Gloeocapsopsis sp. IPPAS B-1203: one gene and its partner. The protein of the gene in region 1 interacts with the protein of each later gene in a pairwise test. Links are inferred from orthologs where the notes say so. Each region holds a gene or a part of one and is shown on either strand. Other genes may lie near its edges.

Region 1 (7,526 bases):
TTAGCAAAAGATTAGTGTAAGCTTCTCCTGCTTGTTGTTCTCGACTTTGATTTTGCTTGGTAATGACAAATAGATTGTAAGTGATTGGATATTCGCCGCTTTCAAAAACGGCTGTATTTACCTGATTCCGTTCAGCGGGACATTCACTTGTCTGAACTGAGGGCTGACGATAAGGAGCGATCAGCTGATTGGTATTCTCGCCTAAAGGCAAAGTTTTGACACTACATTGAGGTACTATCGTACGTGCAGAAGCATAATATATACCACCTGGGGTATTACTAACTTGACGTAACGCTTCTGTTGTTGTGGTGACATACTGCACTTGAGTTCCAAACTGCGACGACTGGCTTTGAGAAGCAAATATTGGAGTATCTGCATCTTCTAACGGTCGAGAAAATGGCACAATGTTAAGGTCTGGTCCTCCAACTTGGCTCCAGTTGGTAATTGTTCCTTGATAGATTTGCCGCAACTGCTCAGTCGTTAATCCTGCGACTGTTAGTGAATGGTTCACGGCTACTGCTACACCATCAACTCCAACAGGACTTTGCTCTAGTACAATACCTCGCTCTTTGGCGATTGCCGCTTCTGTTGCTGTTAAGGGACGAGAAGTTTGAGCTATGTCTATCTTTCCGTCAAGCAACATTTGAATGCCTGTCCTTGAACTGGGAACACCTTCACCAGGAGATACGTAACGCAGTTGTAATTCTGGACGTGCATTTTGAATTTGTGCATCTACCAGCTGTCTAATCGCCGCCCAAGCTGGACTACCACCATAGTTAAATGTACCAGTCGGTACTGCTGCAACTGACTGAAAGTTTGCTCCATCGTTCGCAACTGAAGCAACACCTGAATTTTGAGTTGCGGCGTCGTTACTCATGAATAAACGTGGTCTCAACCACCACAAGACACCACCAATCACGACAAGTGTTAACACTTTACCAATGATTAGCCCTCTAATCAGCAGGACAACATCTTTGCTTAACCGATTCCGCGTTTGTTCTCCATTATCAGTCATTGCCGATCTTCTTTAAAATGAGGGAGCAATTTAAACTTAAAATGTCTTCTAATAAATAAAATTACCTTAAGCTGAGAAGTTTACGTAACAACATGGAATACTATGTATCTAAAGTTAACATAGTCCGAGGTTAGTTTATGCAAGCCCACCGTTAACTAAAATTGCCAATTGAAGAATACTAATTACTTTCAGAAGCTGACTCTGCTAGGAATTCCCCACTTTCTCAACCCTAGAGATAGAATCGCCACTCATTTAATAGAACTCTAATACTTTCTTTCTTGCGGTTCAAACATTGTAATTGTAACAGGTCGATATTGTAGATCAATTCCGGCTGGGGAATAGTAAGCCATTGTATGTTTGAGAAAATCGCTATCATTGCGCTGCGCGTAATCTTCGCGGTAGTGTGCGCCGCGACTTTCTTGACGATTTAAGGCAGCTGCAAGAATGATTCTACCTACGACGAATAAACTTTGCAGTTCTAATGCTTCAACAATTTCTGTGTTCCAACATATGCTTTTGTCGTCTAAGTAAATATCCGAATATCGCTGTTGTAATTGTTGTATTTGTTGCAAGCCTTCTTGCATAATTTCGGCAGTGCGAAAGACACCACAATGCTGCGTCATGCAGTCTTGAAAAGCAGTACGAACTTGGTTGATTCGGTACTTGCCTGGTTGCTCGAGTAAGGCTTGCAGGCGACGCTGGGCTTCTGTAATGTAACGTTGCTCGTCAATTGCAGGTAACTTGCGATTTTGCACATACTGCGCGATCGCTTTCCCCGTTCGGCGTCCATAGACAACACATTCAAGCAGTGAATTACTTCCCAGACGATTTGCACCATGCACCGAGACACACGCACACTCACCAGCAGCAAAGAAGCCATCAACTAAATTGTCTCCACTACTGCGGACTTGCCCATCGGTATTAACAGGAATTCCCCCCATTGAATAATGCACCGTAGGACGCACCGGCATCGGTTGATGTACTGCATCAATACCAACTAAGCGGTGGGCTTCTTCCCAACAGAAAGGAACGCGGCTCATAATTTTTTCTGGTCCCATGTGGCGCAGATCGAGATACACAAATGGTCCTCCTGCACTTCCATCAGCATGAATCCCGCGTCCGGCGCGAATTTCTCTGGCGATCGCACGAGATGTAATATCGCGCGGTGCTAATTCCATGCGACTCGGCGCATAATTTGCCATAAAGCGATCGCCTTCACTGTTAATCAGATACGCACCTTCACCGCGTACAGCTTCCGAAATCAAAACGCCTACTGGATATAAACCTGTGGGATGAAATTGTACAAACTCCATATCTTCCAAAGGTAAACCAGCCATTGCCGTCATGGCCAAACCATCACCTGTGGAAGCATAATCATTCGATGTAGTATTGTAGACGCGACCATAACCACCAGTCGCAAACATCACGGCTTTAGCGCGGACTACTTCAAGTTGTCCATCAAGAATGTTGTACGTAACGATACCCTTAGCTTGACCATCTTCTAAAATCAAGCGCAGGACATACCACTCATCGTAAATCTGGACGCCATATCGTCGTAAATTGTTAACGAGTTCGTGTAGAATTGCATGACCAGTTTTATCAGCTGCGTAGCAAGTACGGTTGTGCGAGTGTCCCCCAAAAGCACGTTGCGCGATTCGCCCATCAGGTAAACGAGAAAACAGCACCCCCATATGTTCCAAATCAATCACCACATCAGGTGCTTCTTTTGCTAATAGTTCTACCGCATCTTGATCGGCTAAGTAGTCGGAACCTTTAACAGTATCAAATGCATGAGCTTCCCAAGTATCACTATCGTCAACATTTTTGAGCGTTGCGGCAATTCCGCCTTGTGCTGCAACCGAGTGCGAACGAATCGGGTGTGTTTTGGCAACAACAGCAACGTCTAATTTTGGATCAGTGCGGGCAATTTCTACCGCTGCACGACATCCCGCTAATCCACCACCTACAATAACAACATCGTGTTCGAGCATGATTTAGTATAAAATTTTTGTTTTTAATTTAACGCGAATTCACAAAGGTAGCCCAGCGACTCCCTTCGCGGCTTAAAAACAAAGCTCACCTCCGTGGATTAATGCGAAGATAAAAGCTGTAGAAACCTGTGAAGACAGGTTTTGTCTGTATAGCAGCGGTTTCAACCGCTCTCTAACCCCTCGCCCCTCGCTCCTAGTTCCAAGTGCGATCGCCCACAGCATTCATAAATCATGGCAAAAGGTTAATATTATAGACTAACCGATTAACTATTCCACCTCCTTGCATTCATGGCAGAAACACTCTTTTTTAATGCGCTACGTGCCGCCATTGATGAAGAAATGGCACGCGATGCTACTGTATTTGTTCTTGGTGAAGACGTCGGACATTATGGCGGTTCGTATAAAGTGACGAAAGACCTTTACAAAAAGTATGGCGAACTGCGATTACTCGACACGCCCATTGCCGAAAATAGTTTTACTGGAATGGCTGTAGGAGCCGCAATGACCGGATTGCGACCGATTGTTGAAGGTATGAATATGGGGTTTCTACTCCTTGCTTTTAACCAAATTGCAAACAATGCCGGAATGCTGCGCTATACTTCTGGCGGTAACTTCAAAATTCCGATGGTAATTCGCGGTCCTGGCGGTGTGGGTAGACAACTCGGTGCAGAACACTCACAAAGGCTAGAGGCTTATTTTCAGGCAGTTCCAGGGCTAAAAATTGTTGCCTGCTCCACTCCTTATAACGCTAAGGGATTACTCAAATCAGCAATTCGCGATGAGAATCCAGTATTATTTTTTGAACACGTACTGCTGTACAACTTAAAAGAAGATTTACCAGAAACTGAATATTTGTTGCCTTTAGATAAAGCCGAAGTCGTTCGTCAAGGGAAAGATGTGACAATTTTGACGTACTCGCGGATGCGTCATCATGTGCTCCAAGCGGTAAAAACTTTAGAAAAGAATGGTTTTGACCCTGAAGTCATCGATTTAATTTCACTCAAACCTTTAGATTTTGATACGATTGGTGACTCGATTCGGAAAACACATCGTGTCATTATTGTGGAAGAGTGTATGCGCACAGGAGGTATTGGTGCTGAACTGGTTGCCTCAATTAACGATCGCCTCTTCGACGAACTCGATGCACCTGTATTGCGCTTGTCTTCCCAAGATATTCCCACACCATACAACGGGGCTTTAGAGCGATTGACAATTGTTCAACCAGAGCAAATTATTGAAGCAGTCGAGAAGATGGTGGCATTGCGGATTTAGCAATGCATTTTTAAAACGTTATCATAGCGTTTGTCGCAGACAAATTTAGAGTATGCAAAGACAGCGATCGCTATTGGCTTTGATCGTAGTATTGGTAATCGCTGCTATTGTGGCGATCGCCAGACTTCCGATTTCCTTGGGATTAGATCTTCAAGGTGGTTCGCAGCTAACAATTCAAGTGCAACCAACAGCAGAGATTCCCCAAATCACTGACCGCGAACTAGAAGCCGTTCAGAGTGTTATTGAAAATCGAATTAATGGTTTAGGTGTTTCGGAACCAGTCGTCCAAACTGTAGGGCAAGATCAAATACTTGTCCAACTCCCTGGTGTCAGCAATCCAGAACAAGCCGAACGAGTGCTTGGAGGAACTGCACAGTTAGAGTTTCGCACGCAACGACCAGGTACAGAAGCCCAGTTATTTGCCGAACAGCAAGTCAGATTAGGATTGCTAGCCAAACAGCAAGAATTAAGAGCAACAAACAATACTACAGAAATTCAGCAAAATCAAGAAGCGATTGAGCGCAGTAATGCAGCGATCGCTCAACTATTTGAAAGCACAAATCCTCCCCTAACAGGTAGAAACCTTGAAGATGCGTACGGACAACCGACACAAGCACCCAACAACTGGGAAGTAGGAATTCGTTTTGATTCACCTGGTGCTGAACTGTTTGCCCAACTCACCCGCGATCTTGCTGGAACTGGACGCAGTATTGGTATCTTTCTTGACAATGAATTAATTAGCGCACCTACCGTTGGTCCGCAATTTGCTCAAACTGGGATCACAGGAGGATCAGCAGTCATTACAGGTCGCTTTACTGCCCAAGAAGCGAACGATTTGGCAATTCAATTACGAGGTGGTGCATTACCTGTACCTGTAGAAATTGTTGAAAATCGCACTGTTGGTGCCACTTTAGGAAGAGACAGCATCCAACGCAGTATCTATGCTGGTATCGGTGGTTTGATCTTGGTGTTGATCTTCATGGTCGTTTACTATCGAGTTCCTGGCATCATTGCAGATTTATCTTTGTGTGTTTATGCTTTACTGACGTGGGCTAGTTTTGCTTTACTTGGTGTCACCTTGACACTTCCTGGCATTGCGGGTTTTATTCTCAGTATTGGCATGGCAGTTGACGCCAATGTACTCATTTTTGAGCGGACACGTGAGGAACTTCGTGCTGGTAAGTCGCTGTATCGTTCTGTGGAATCGGGATTTTACCGTGCTTTTTCCAGCATTTTAGATAGTAATGTCACAACTTGGATTGCTTGTGCAGCTTTGTTCTGGTTAGGAGCAGGTTTAGTTCGTGGTTTTGCCTTAACTTTGGCACTAGGAATTGCCGTGAGTATGTTTACAGCAATTACCTGTAGTCGTACCCTCATGTTTATCGCAATTAGCTTACCTTCATTGCGTAAGCCAGAATTGTATTGTCCAAACCTGCCAACAGTTCGGAGGGCAGAGGTAGCTCGATGAACTCGCGATCTTAGACTGGAGGGGCATAGATATCACAATGAAACTAAGTATTAATCAATCGCGAAAACTATGGTGGGCAATTTCTGCTGTAGCGATTATTACTGGAATAGCTGCAATGCTAATTTCTTGGCAGCAAATCGGCGCACCATTACGTCCTAGTTTGGATTTTGTCGGTGGTACGCGCTTACAACTCGAACGAGATTGCAGTCAACCAAATAATTGTGCTCAACCAATAGATATTACTGCGGTGCGCGAAGTTCTAGCAGCCCAAGGACTTGCTAATAGCAGCATTCAGATTTTGGGACAAGAACAACAAGGTATCTCAATTCGCACGAGTACCTTAGATGTAGAGCAACGTACCCAGTTGCAAGATGCACTTAGTCAAAGAATTGGTGCTTTCGATCCGCAATCGACTCAGATCGACACAGTAGGTCCAACAATTGGTCGCCAATTATTATCTTCTGGATTGCTGGCGTTGATTGTTTCTTTTGGTGGTATTATCGTTTACATTAGTTTACGGTTTCAGTTAGACTTTGCCGTATTTGCAATTACTGCCCTACTTCATGATGTGCTGTTCACAGCAGGGGTTTTTGCAATTTTAGGCTTAGTATGGGGTGTTGAGGTAGATAGTTTATTTATCGTTGCTTTACTCACAATCACGGGTTTTTCAGTCAACGATACTGTCGTCATCTATGACCGAATTCGGGAAATATTAAAAGTAAATCCCGATCGCTCGATTAGTGAAATTGTTGATGATGCTGTTAATCAGACTTTAGCCAGATCGATCAATACGACATTAACAACAATGCTCGCACTATTCGCAATTTTTCTATTTGGTGGAGAAACTTTAAAGAATTTTGCCTTAGCTTTGATTATCGGCTTTATTTGCGGTGCTTATTCTAGTATTTTTATCGCCAGTACTCTCCTTTCTTGGTGGCGCGAACGTCATGGTCAGCGTTTAGCAACACAAAGCACAGCAGTGATTGATTCACCACCAGAAGATACTTAACAATGCATTCTTTTTGTCAGCTTGCAGTAGTATCCTACCCTCACTATGGTTCAACCAGATCAGCCACACTATAACAATCTCAGTGAATACCGCGACAAAACTTTTAAACAGCAAGTACACAAGCTACATCAATTAACTGTGTACGGTAGATGGTTGTTTGTCGGAATATTGTGGTTAACAATTGGTTTATTGAGCTTGTGGGGGTTACGTGGGGAAATTGCTTTGTGGCAACAATATTTTACTTGGGTAGCAGTGCGCTATGGCTTGTATTATAACCCAATACCTACCCTGGGTTTAGCAATTTGTGTTGGCATGACTTTGGGTGTCTTGGTATGGCAAAGTCGTAATATCCTTTGGGGAATACCATCGCAAGAAAAGCGCCGTTTAGAACAACAAGTACAGCGCATTCGTCAACAGGGTCCGAGTCACCCATTATGGAAATGGGTTTGTCAATAAGCAAGTGAATACTCTCAAAGCAAATTATTCATCTGCGATCGCTTCTGGAAAGAAACTTGAATTCAGCACTTGATCTAATGAGTAAGAACACTCTAACGGGAAAGTTTTCTTAGGCAATCCTGTCTCATCTATTGCTGCTTCACGAGCATCCAAGTAACATTCATCAAAAACATCTTCTTTATGAATATGTTTTATAAGTACTGGATATTTTCTACACAGCTTTTTGATTTGTCTTCTCGCATCTTTGATAGATATTTCCCAACTACTGCTTTTTAATTTGGGTTGGTATTGCCACTTAAGTACGTGTAACAGTAA
Region 2 (7,564 bases), on another replicon or contig:
GGTAATCTAGGTTTGCGAACCGCAGAAGGTTGAGCCGCCATACTGTTAGCTAAACTATCCATGTATGGTTCTAGTTCTAGTGCCGTTAAGACATCATTAGGAGATTGGTAACGATGTCGTACAGCACCTTCTAGCATTTTTTGTAAAACTTCGCGGAAGCGATCGCTAATTTGTACTTTGTTTTGCCAAAGCATTTCTCCAGTTGAGGAATTGTAGTCAAGATCTTTAGGAGATTTGCCCGTAAGCAGATAAATACAAGTCACTCCCAAAGCATAAACGTCACTTGCATAAACGGGGCGCATCGCGAGTTGTTCGGGAGGTGCAAAACCTGGAGTTCCAACCGCAAAAGCTGTTAAAGCTGTATGTTCTGACATACTCGTTGTTTGACTGACTTGGTCTTTCACAGCACCAAAATCAATCAAAACGAGTTTACAATCCTCATGACGTCGAATAATGTTTGCTGGTTTGATATCTCGGTGGATAACCTGTTGGCTGTGGAGATACTGCAACGTTGGCAGAAGTTCGCTCAAAAATTGCTTGACTCCAACTTCACTAAAAGGACCAGAGCGTTTGATTTCCTGTTGCAGCGTTAAGCCATTAATGTACTCTTGAATTAAATAAAACTGTTCGGTGTCTTCAAAGTAGTCGAGTAGCCTTGGTACTTGAGGATGACTACCAATCTTGCCTAAAGTTTTAGCTTCCCTAGCAAATAGTTTTCGCGCCATGTCTAAGGCTTCTGACGATGTTGCTGAAGGTCGTAATTGCTTGATCACGCACTTCGGTTCACCAGGTAACGTCACATCTTGGGCTAAAAACGTTGCTCCAAAACCACCTTGGGCTAAAGCTTGCAGTGCCCGATAGCGATCGCGTAACAATAATTGAGCACCACAGGTTGCACACGTCTGGCAGGAACTTGAGTTTTGCGGATGGGAACAATCAGGATTTAGGCAATAGCTCATATGAGCGTTACTCGCTGCTTCAGGTAATACTGGGAGCGATCGCACCCTGCTTCAATTATTCAAAGAAAAATAATCAACAACCACCTGATTTATACGGAAAATTAGAGATCAGGGAAAAGAGATCTGGGGAGGCTGGGAAGTCGGGGAGATAAAAAGATGGGGAAACTGGAAGTGCCACTCTTTCACCCGCTCCTTGACGCTAGTTACTATCAGAGGATACCTCTACAACGCACTGGCTCCTCCTTGCCTCTCTATTCACTTAATCCCCTTGCCTACCACAGGCAAGATGCCTGCCCTGCTATCGGATCACTCTAAAACTTATAACTTTAGATTAACTATGTGTTTGGCGTTGTCCCCCCTCAGTTAGGTGTAAGTCCTTTTTTGTAATCGTTAAATTGGCAATAGTCAAATTGCCACAAATTGTTGATAAATACTTTACTTAAAGGAAAAAGAAATGACTGAGAATAAGCAACCAGTGGATAAGTCTGATGAGAATAGTGAACCCAATATACAGCAACAAGAAGATCAGCCAAGCAGCTCAGGTATTGGCGCGGCAGCAGCTGGAGCGGCTGTGGGTGCTATACTTGGCGGTCGTACTGGAGGAATCGTTGGTGCTGTAGCAGGTGCAGCAGCAGGGGCGATGGCTGGTAGGGGAACAGCTGAGGCTGTCAATAAGACTGTAGAAGGTGTAGTAGACGCCGTAGAGAGTGTAGCCGACAATGTAAACGAAACTGTAGAAGGTGTAGGCGAAGCAGTAAAAGATACAGCTGAGTATGTTAAGCCTTCTGTAAAGGGCGCAGTAGATTCAGTCAAGGAAACAGTTGAGGAAGCAAGACCCTCCATAGTTGACACAGCAGAAGCAGTCAAGGAAACAGTGCAGGAGTCCAAACCCTCTGTTGTAGAAGCTGTTAAATCTGCATCCGAGGAGGCTAAGCCAGCTGTCAGAAGTGTCTCAGAATCTGTAAAAGGTGTAGTAGACTCAACCAAAAAGACAGTTGAGGAGGCAAGACCCTCCATAGTTGACACAGCAGAAGCAGTCAAGGAAACAGTGCAGGAGTCCAAACCCTCTGTTGTAGAAGCTGTTAAATCTGCATCCAAGGAGGCTAAGCCAGCGGTCAGAAGTGTCTCAGAATCTGTAAAAGGTGCAGTTGAAGATGTTAAACCAGCCGTACAGAATGCTGCAAACTCAGCCACGGATGCAACAAAAAGTGTTGCAGACTCAGCCAAACGTGCAAGTAAGGAGGTCAAACCATCCTCAGTAGAGAAAAAGCAAGTTGAGCTACCCAGAATAACTACAGACACCGAAACGCTAGGTGCTTCTAGTGAAGCAGACTTCTCTGAAGGGAAAGTTATTCCGGTAGAAATTCGCGATCAGAGAACTGATGTGTAGCAGCAAACCTTTCAGGCAAGAAGACATTAACAGATATTGTTAAGTTAAGTTGGCGTGAGACAGTTTAGCCAAGATTATCTCAAAAATCTTTCTTGCCCTGATTAAATACTTTGGCTAGGGTAGTAATAAGTATCGGAACAGAAAACTGATTTAAGGATTATATCCTTGGCGAAACGGGTAGTTGTACTTACAACAGTCCTTTATTCCTGTTTAGTGTTCCGTTGCTTGTTGCAGCATATCAACAGTATTATTGCGCAAAATAACTTGCAACAAGTTGCCCAACGGTTTGCAGGAGAACTCAGTGACAATGAATTGCCACTGCCTCAAATACCCTGGATGGTTAAACTCGATGGCAGCTATATCTACTTCTTTCAGTTTAAGCAGACAGGCTGAATATTTGCTTGAAAGGTTCCTATTACCATGCAGTTTGCTGCGATGAAGCAGGTAGCAAAGTGATTGAGCAGCAAAGATTCTTAGTTGCATTCGGCTATATGAATTGGAGCACATCAAATGGTTTCGCTGGCACGGCAATGTATGCAAAGCTTTGCAATTTGATAAGATAGTCTGGCTGAAGTTTAAGCAAGCATACTCCATGCGTATTTCTCTGAATTGGTTGCAAGAACTGGTTGAGTTGACTCTTTCTCCAGAAGAATTGGCGGAAACGTTAACAATGGCAGGGTTTGAAGTAGAAGAAATTGAAGATCGTCGTACTTGGGCAGAGGGAGTGGTTGTCGGAAAAGTACTGGAGTGTCAACGCCATCCCAATGCTGATAAACTCAGTGTCACGACAGTAGATGTGGGAACTGCTTCTTCAGAACTATTAAATATAGTCTGCGGTGCGTCTAACGTGCGGGCGGGAATTTATGTGCCGGTCGCGTTAGTTGGTACTTATCTGCCCAAAATTGACGTCAAAATCAAAGCAGCAAAACTACGCGGAGTACGCTCTGAAGGCATGATTTGTTCTTTAGCTGAGTTGGGATTAGCTAAAGAATCTGCAGGAATTCATATTTTTGAGCAGGAAGTGCCATTAGGTAGTGATGTTCGCCCATTGCTTGGCTTAGATGATGTCATTCTTGACTTGACAGCAACGGCAAATCGTGCTGATGCATTAAGTATGGTTGGTGTAGCACGAGAGGTCGCTGCAATTACAGGTAAAACAGTGCGATTACCAGCAGCACAGGAAAGCTCAATCTCAGCTGGTAAAAAGAATTTAACTATTAATATCGTAGAATCACAAGCTTGCCCTGCTTACATGGGTACGGCGATCGAATCTCTAAAAATTGCTCCTTCACCAGCATGGTTACAACAGCGATTGCAAGCCGCAGGAATTCGCCCAATCAATAATGTTGTCGATATTACAAACTACATTGTGCTGGAATGGGGTCAACCGCTACATGCTTTTGATCGCGATCGCCTTTTAGCTGTTAGTGAAACTCAATCAGAATTAACGATCGGTGTCCGATTCGCACAAGCTGGCGAAACACTAAAAACGCTGGACGGTCAAACGCGCACGCTTTCCAATCAAGCTTTACTGATTACCGCGCACGATAAACCAGTTGCTTTAGCAGGGGTTATGGGAGGCGAAGCAACAGAAGTGCATGAAGGTACTCAAAACCTCGTTCTAGAAGCTGCACTCTTCGATCCTGTCGCAATTCGTCGTTCTGCACGGAGCCAAGGTTTACGTACAGAAGCTTCAGCAAGGTACGAACGGGGAATTAACGCTGCTGAATTAGAGCTAGCCTGTCGTCGCGCTTTAATGCTTATGCGTGAATTAGCTGGAGGTGTTGTTGTACAACAGCAGTTTGCTGATGCACGTCCCGAAGTTGGTGCGCTGTCACGTTCGATTGAACTACGTCTTAACCGCGTCAACCAGGTTTTAGGACCAATAGACTTAGGAGAGACTACAGGCGAATTACAATCAGAAGATATTCAGCAAATTCTTACCGCACTCGGATGTCAAGTCAAACCATCACCTGAACAAAAAGTCTTGAGTGTAACAGTTCCGCCATATCGTCACCGCGATTTAGAGCGCGAAATTGACTTGATTGAAGAAATTTCACGGTTGTATGGTTACGATCGCTTTTGCGACACTTTACCTGAAAAAACAGAGCCTGGCTATCTTTCCCTAGAACAGCAACTCACTCGCCAACTCCGCGAAGCTTTCCGCGCTGCTGGATTGACAGAATTGATTCATTATTCATTAGGTAAGCCAGGACAAGATCGACAAATTGTACTCACCAACCCAATTTTTGTTGAATATTCAGCACTGCGCACAGATTTAATTTCTGGCTTGATTGATGCTTTTCAGTACAACCTAGAGCAAGGTAATGGCAGCTTGAATGGTTTTGAAATTGGGCGCATTTTCTGGCAAGAAGAAGATGGCTTGCTCGAAGCTGAGGCTTTAGGTGGAATTTTAGGTGGAGATGTCACTCAAGGTAAGTGGACGTCAGGTGGAAAAGAACATCCTTTGACTTGGTTTGAAGCTAAGGGCGTTCTAGAAAGTGTCTTTCAACGCTTGGGCTTGAAGGTGGAGTTTCAACCCAGTCATCAAGACTCCCGCTTGCATCCAGGACGTACTGCATCGTTATGGTTGCAGGGTAATCGATTAGGTGATTTTGGACAAGTCCATCCTCAATTACGTCAAGAAAAAGGCTTACCAGATGCGGTTTATGTATTTCAACTTGATTTAGATGTGATTTTAGATTATTGGGATCGCGACGAAGTTTTAGTCCCAAGATTCCGTCCGTATTCTACTTATCCAGCTTCACCTAGAGATATCGCATTTTTCGCTCATCTAGAAGTCTCTGTTGCGGAAATAAAACGCGCGATCGCCCTTGCAGCCGGAGAATTACTCGAATCGGTGGAATTGTTTGATGAATATCGCGGCGAACACGTCCCACAAGGACAAAGAAGTTTGGCGTTTCGCTTGGTGTATCGCGCTCAAAACCGGACTCTAACAGATGAGGACATCGAACCTGTACACCAGAAAGTGCGAGAATCTTTAGTAGAAAAATTTGGCGTAAATCTACGCAGTTGAGTTTGCAAATTACTGGAAGACTATGCCTAAGTACGTAATGTGGGGAAGTTACTGCGATAATGTACTAGAAAAACGCGCTCCTTATCGACAGGCTCATCTCGACGGCCTGGCTGCACAAAAAGAATCTGGAGTGTTGATTACAATCGGTCCAACAAAGGATTTAACAAAGGTTTTTGGCATTTACGAAGCTGAGGATGCAGCAACAGTCCATCAACTTGTTGAAGCCGATCCTTATTGGAAAAATGGAGTTTGGACTGAGTACTCTATTAAAGAGTGGATTCAAGCTTTTTAAGTAGGTCGATTGACATCAACCGCAGGTGCTCTGCTACTTCCTTCGGAGCTACCCAGACGAATTGTTGCGAATTTATTTGCCAAGCCTAGCTAAGGTTAATATCAATTAACTGTAAAGGCTTGGGTTGAGGTGCTGACGACAAAAATCTAATACAACAGATAAATCGCTAGTTTGTTGTGGATAATTAACTATTGGTCTACTTATTGTGATTAAAGGAATACCTAGTTGAGTTGCGACAAGACGTTTAATATCTTCACCTCCTGGTTTTCCTGAAGCTTTGGTAATCACGAGTTGAATTTGCCATTGACGCCAAAGTGCGAGTTCTAATTCAGCAGAAATGGGAGGACGCAGACAAATTAATCGATCTGGGGTAAACCCTGCTTGCGCTGCTGCTGTCATGGCGATCGCTGAAGGGAGAATTCGGGCAAATAATGTTGCGCGATCGTGCCAAGCTTGAAACGTCTGTAGCGGTCGATATCCCACAGTTAACAATACTCGCTTATTCTGTAAGTAGTTTGTTGCTAGTAAAGCTTCAAAACTATCGAAATTCTCGCTCGCACTTTCTGTGCTAGATAGCAATATTGGGCGTTCATAGCGGAGGTAAGGTATCTGTAGTTGTTGTGCAGCCGCGATCGCATTGTGTGAAACTTCCACAGCATAAGGATGAGACGCATCAACAATCGCCTTAATTTGTTGTTGTTGAATAAATTCTAGAGTTTGAGCTAAAGTTAAACGCCCTACCCAGATTGTTAAACACGATGCAGAACGATAAAGCGATCGCGCAGATTCAGTTGTTACAGAAACAATACAACAGACATTTTCTGGTGCGATCGCCTGAGTAATTTTGATGCTTTCTTGAGTTCCGCCAATCAGCCACAACTTGCCATGATGACAAACTTGCAGTGACTGATTGAAAGCCGTACTCATGCGCGTACTAGCCCTTGAGTGCTTTCCTGAAATTTTGTCGATAAGACTTATTGGAGAGCAACAATGCTGGCCATAATAGTGATAGAGATAATCGATTAGAAAAACTACGCGAGAAGGTAGTGCGATGAAACCCATTCCAGAATTTCCAAGCACCTATTGCATATGCAATAACAACTAACCAATAAATGAAGTTCATTCTCAGCAACCACCTGTACAACTCATTGATTAAGTAAAAGCTGGTATCTTCAGCGGTGACAAATGTCCTCTTCCACTATCTTTAGTGTAGAGTAGCTTACAGAAATCATTACAGCGATCGCGTAAGTAGCTTTGAGTTAGTTGTAGCTCAAAAGCATAGTAACTTGCCACTCATCGTCGAGTATAGGCGCGTAGTTGTACACCCCTACACTGACATATGTGCCTAATGAAGTTTACGCTTAACGGATGTATCTTGTGGAAGTACCTTAAGTTTCAACATACATAGGAAACTAGAACAAGACTTGCTTTTTTGCCAGAGTCATTGGCTGTGTGTCAGTGACGAGTGCAAATCAATTAAGGAGGAATTATGCGTGCAGTGCTGATGGCTGGAGGGTCTGGAACGCGGTTAAGACCGCTGACTTGCGACCTTCCTAAACCGATGGTACCTATTTTAAACAGACCAATTGCGGAACATATCACTAACCTTCTCAAACGGCACCAAATAACTGAGGTTATTGCCACACTTCATTATTTACCTGACGTCATTCGCGATTATTTTCAAGATGGTAGTGACTTTGGCGTGCAAATGACCTATGCCGTTGAAGAAGATCAACCGCTAGGTACCGCAGGCTGCGTCAAAAATATCGCGGAATTTCTCGATGAAACGTTTTTAGTGATTAGCGGCGATAGCGTTACAGACTTCGATCTCACAGCAGCCATTGAGTTTCATAAACGCAAACAAGCAAAAGCGACATTAGTGCTGA

What was found.
Region 2: the proteins of secD (region 1) and pheT interact in binary tests that used the Escherichia coli proteins (3 or more experiments, as listed by UniProt). The link is inferred for Gloeocapsopsis sp. IPPAS B-1203 from one-to-one orthologs.

The regions. Positions count from the first base shown.
Region 1 is NZ_PEIG01000002.1:307,608-315,133, reverse strand. The notes cover bases 3,539-6,538. They hold secD (protein translocase subunit SecD), read left to right. Parts: upstream 3,539-4,330; coding sequence 4,331-5,746; downstream 5,747-6,538. Other genes in these bases: secF (protein translocase subunit SecF), read left to right, coding at 5,784-6,538; CSQ79_RS04815 (alpha-ketoacid dehydrogenase subunit beta), read left to right, coding at 3,539-4,278. Also shown: CSQ79_RS04825 (PstS family phosphate ABC transporter substrate-binding protein), read right to left, coding at 1-1,015; CSQ79_RS04820 (succinate dehydrogenase/fumarate reductase flavoprotein subunit), read right to left, coding at 1,279-3,006; more of CSQ79_RS04815, read left to right, coding at 3,295-3,538; more of secF, read left to right, coding at 6,539-6,755; CSQ79_RS04800 (hypothetical protein), read left to right, coding at 6,801-7,211; CSQ79_RS04795 (DUF29 domain-containing protein), read right to left, coding at 7,236-7,526. UniProt on the Escherichia coli protein: Part of the Sec protein translocase complex. Interacts with the SecYEG preprotein conducting channel. SecDF uses the proton motive force (PMF) to complete protein translocation after the ATP-dependent function of SecA.
Region 2 is NZ_PEIG01000010.1:47,421-54,984, forward strand. What follows is about bases 2,626-5,663. They hold pheT (phenylalanine--tRNA ligase subunit beta), read left to right. Parts: upstream 2,626-2,941; coding sequence 2,942-5,386; downstream 5,387-5,663. Other genes in these bases: CSQ79_RS17690 (hypothetical protein), read left to right, coding at 2,626-2,742; CSQ79_RS17700 (YciI family protein), read left to right, coding at 5,409-5,663. Also shown: CSQ79_RS17680 (serine/threonine-protein kinase), read right to left, coding at 1-959; CSQ79_RS17685 (hypothetical protein), read left to right, coding at 1,414-2,349; more of CSQ79_RS17690, read left to right, coding at 2,515-2,625; more of CSQ79_RS17700, read left to right, coding at 5,664-5,678; CSQ79_RS17705 (cobalt-precorrin-6A reductase), read right to left, coding at 5,784-6,605; CSQ79_RS28955 (hypothetical protein), read right to left, coding at 6,613-6,801; CSQ79_RS28010 (hypothetical protein), read right to left, coding at 6,831-6,971; CSQ79_RS17715 (mannose-1-phosphate guanyltransferase), read left to right, coding at 7,168-7,564.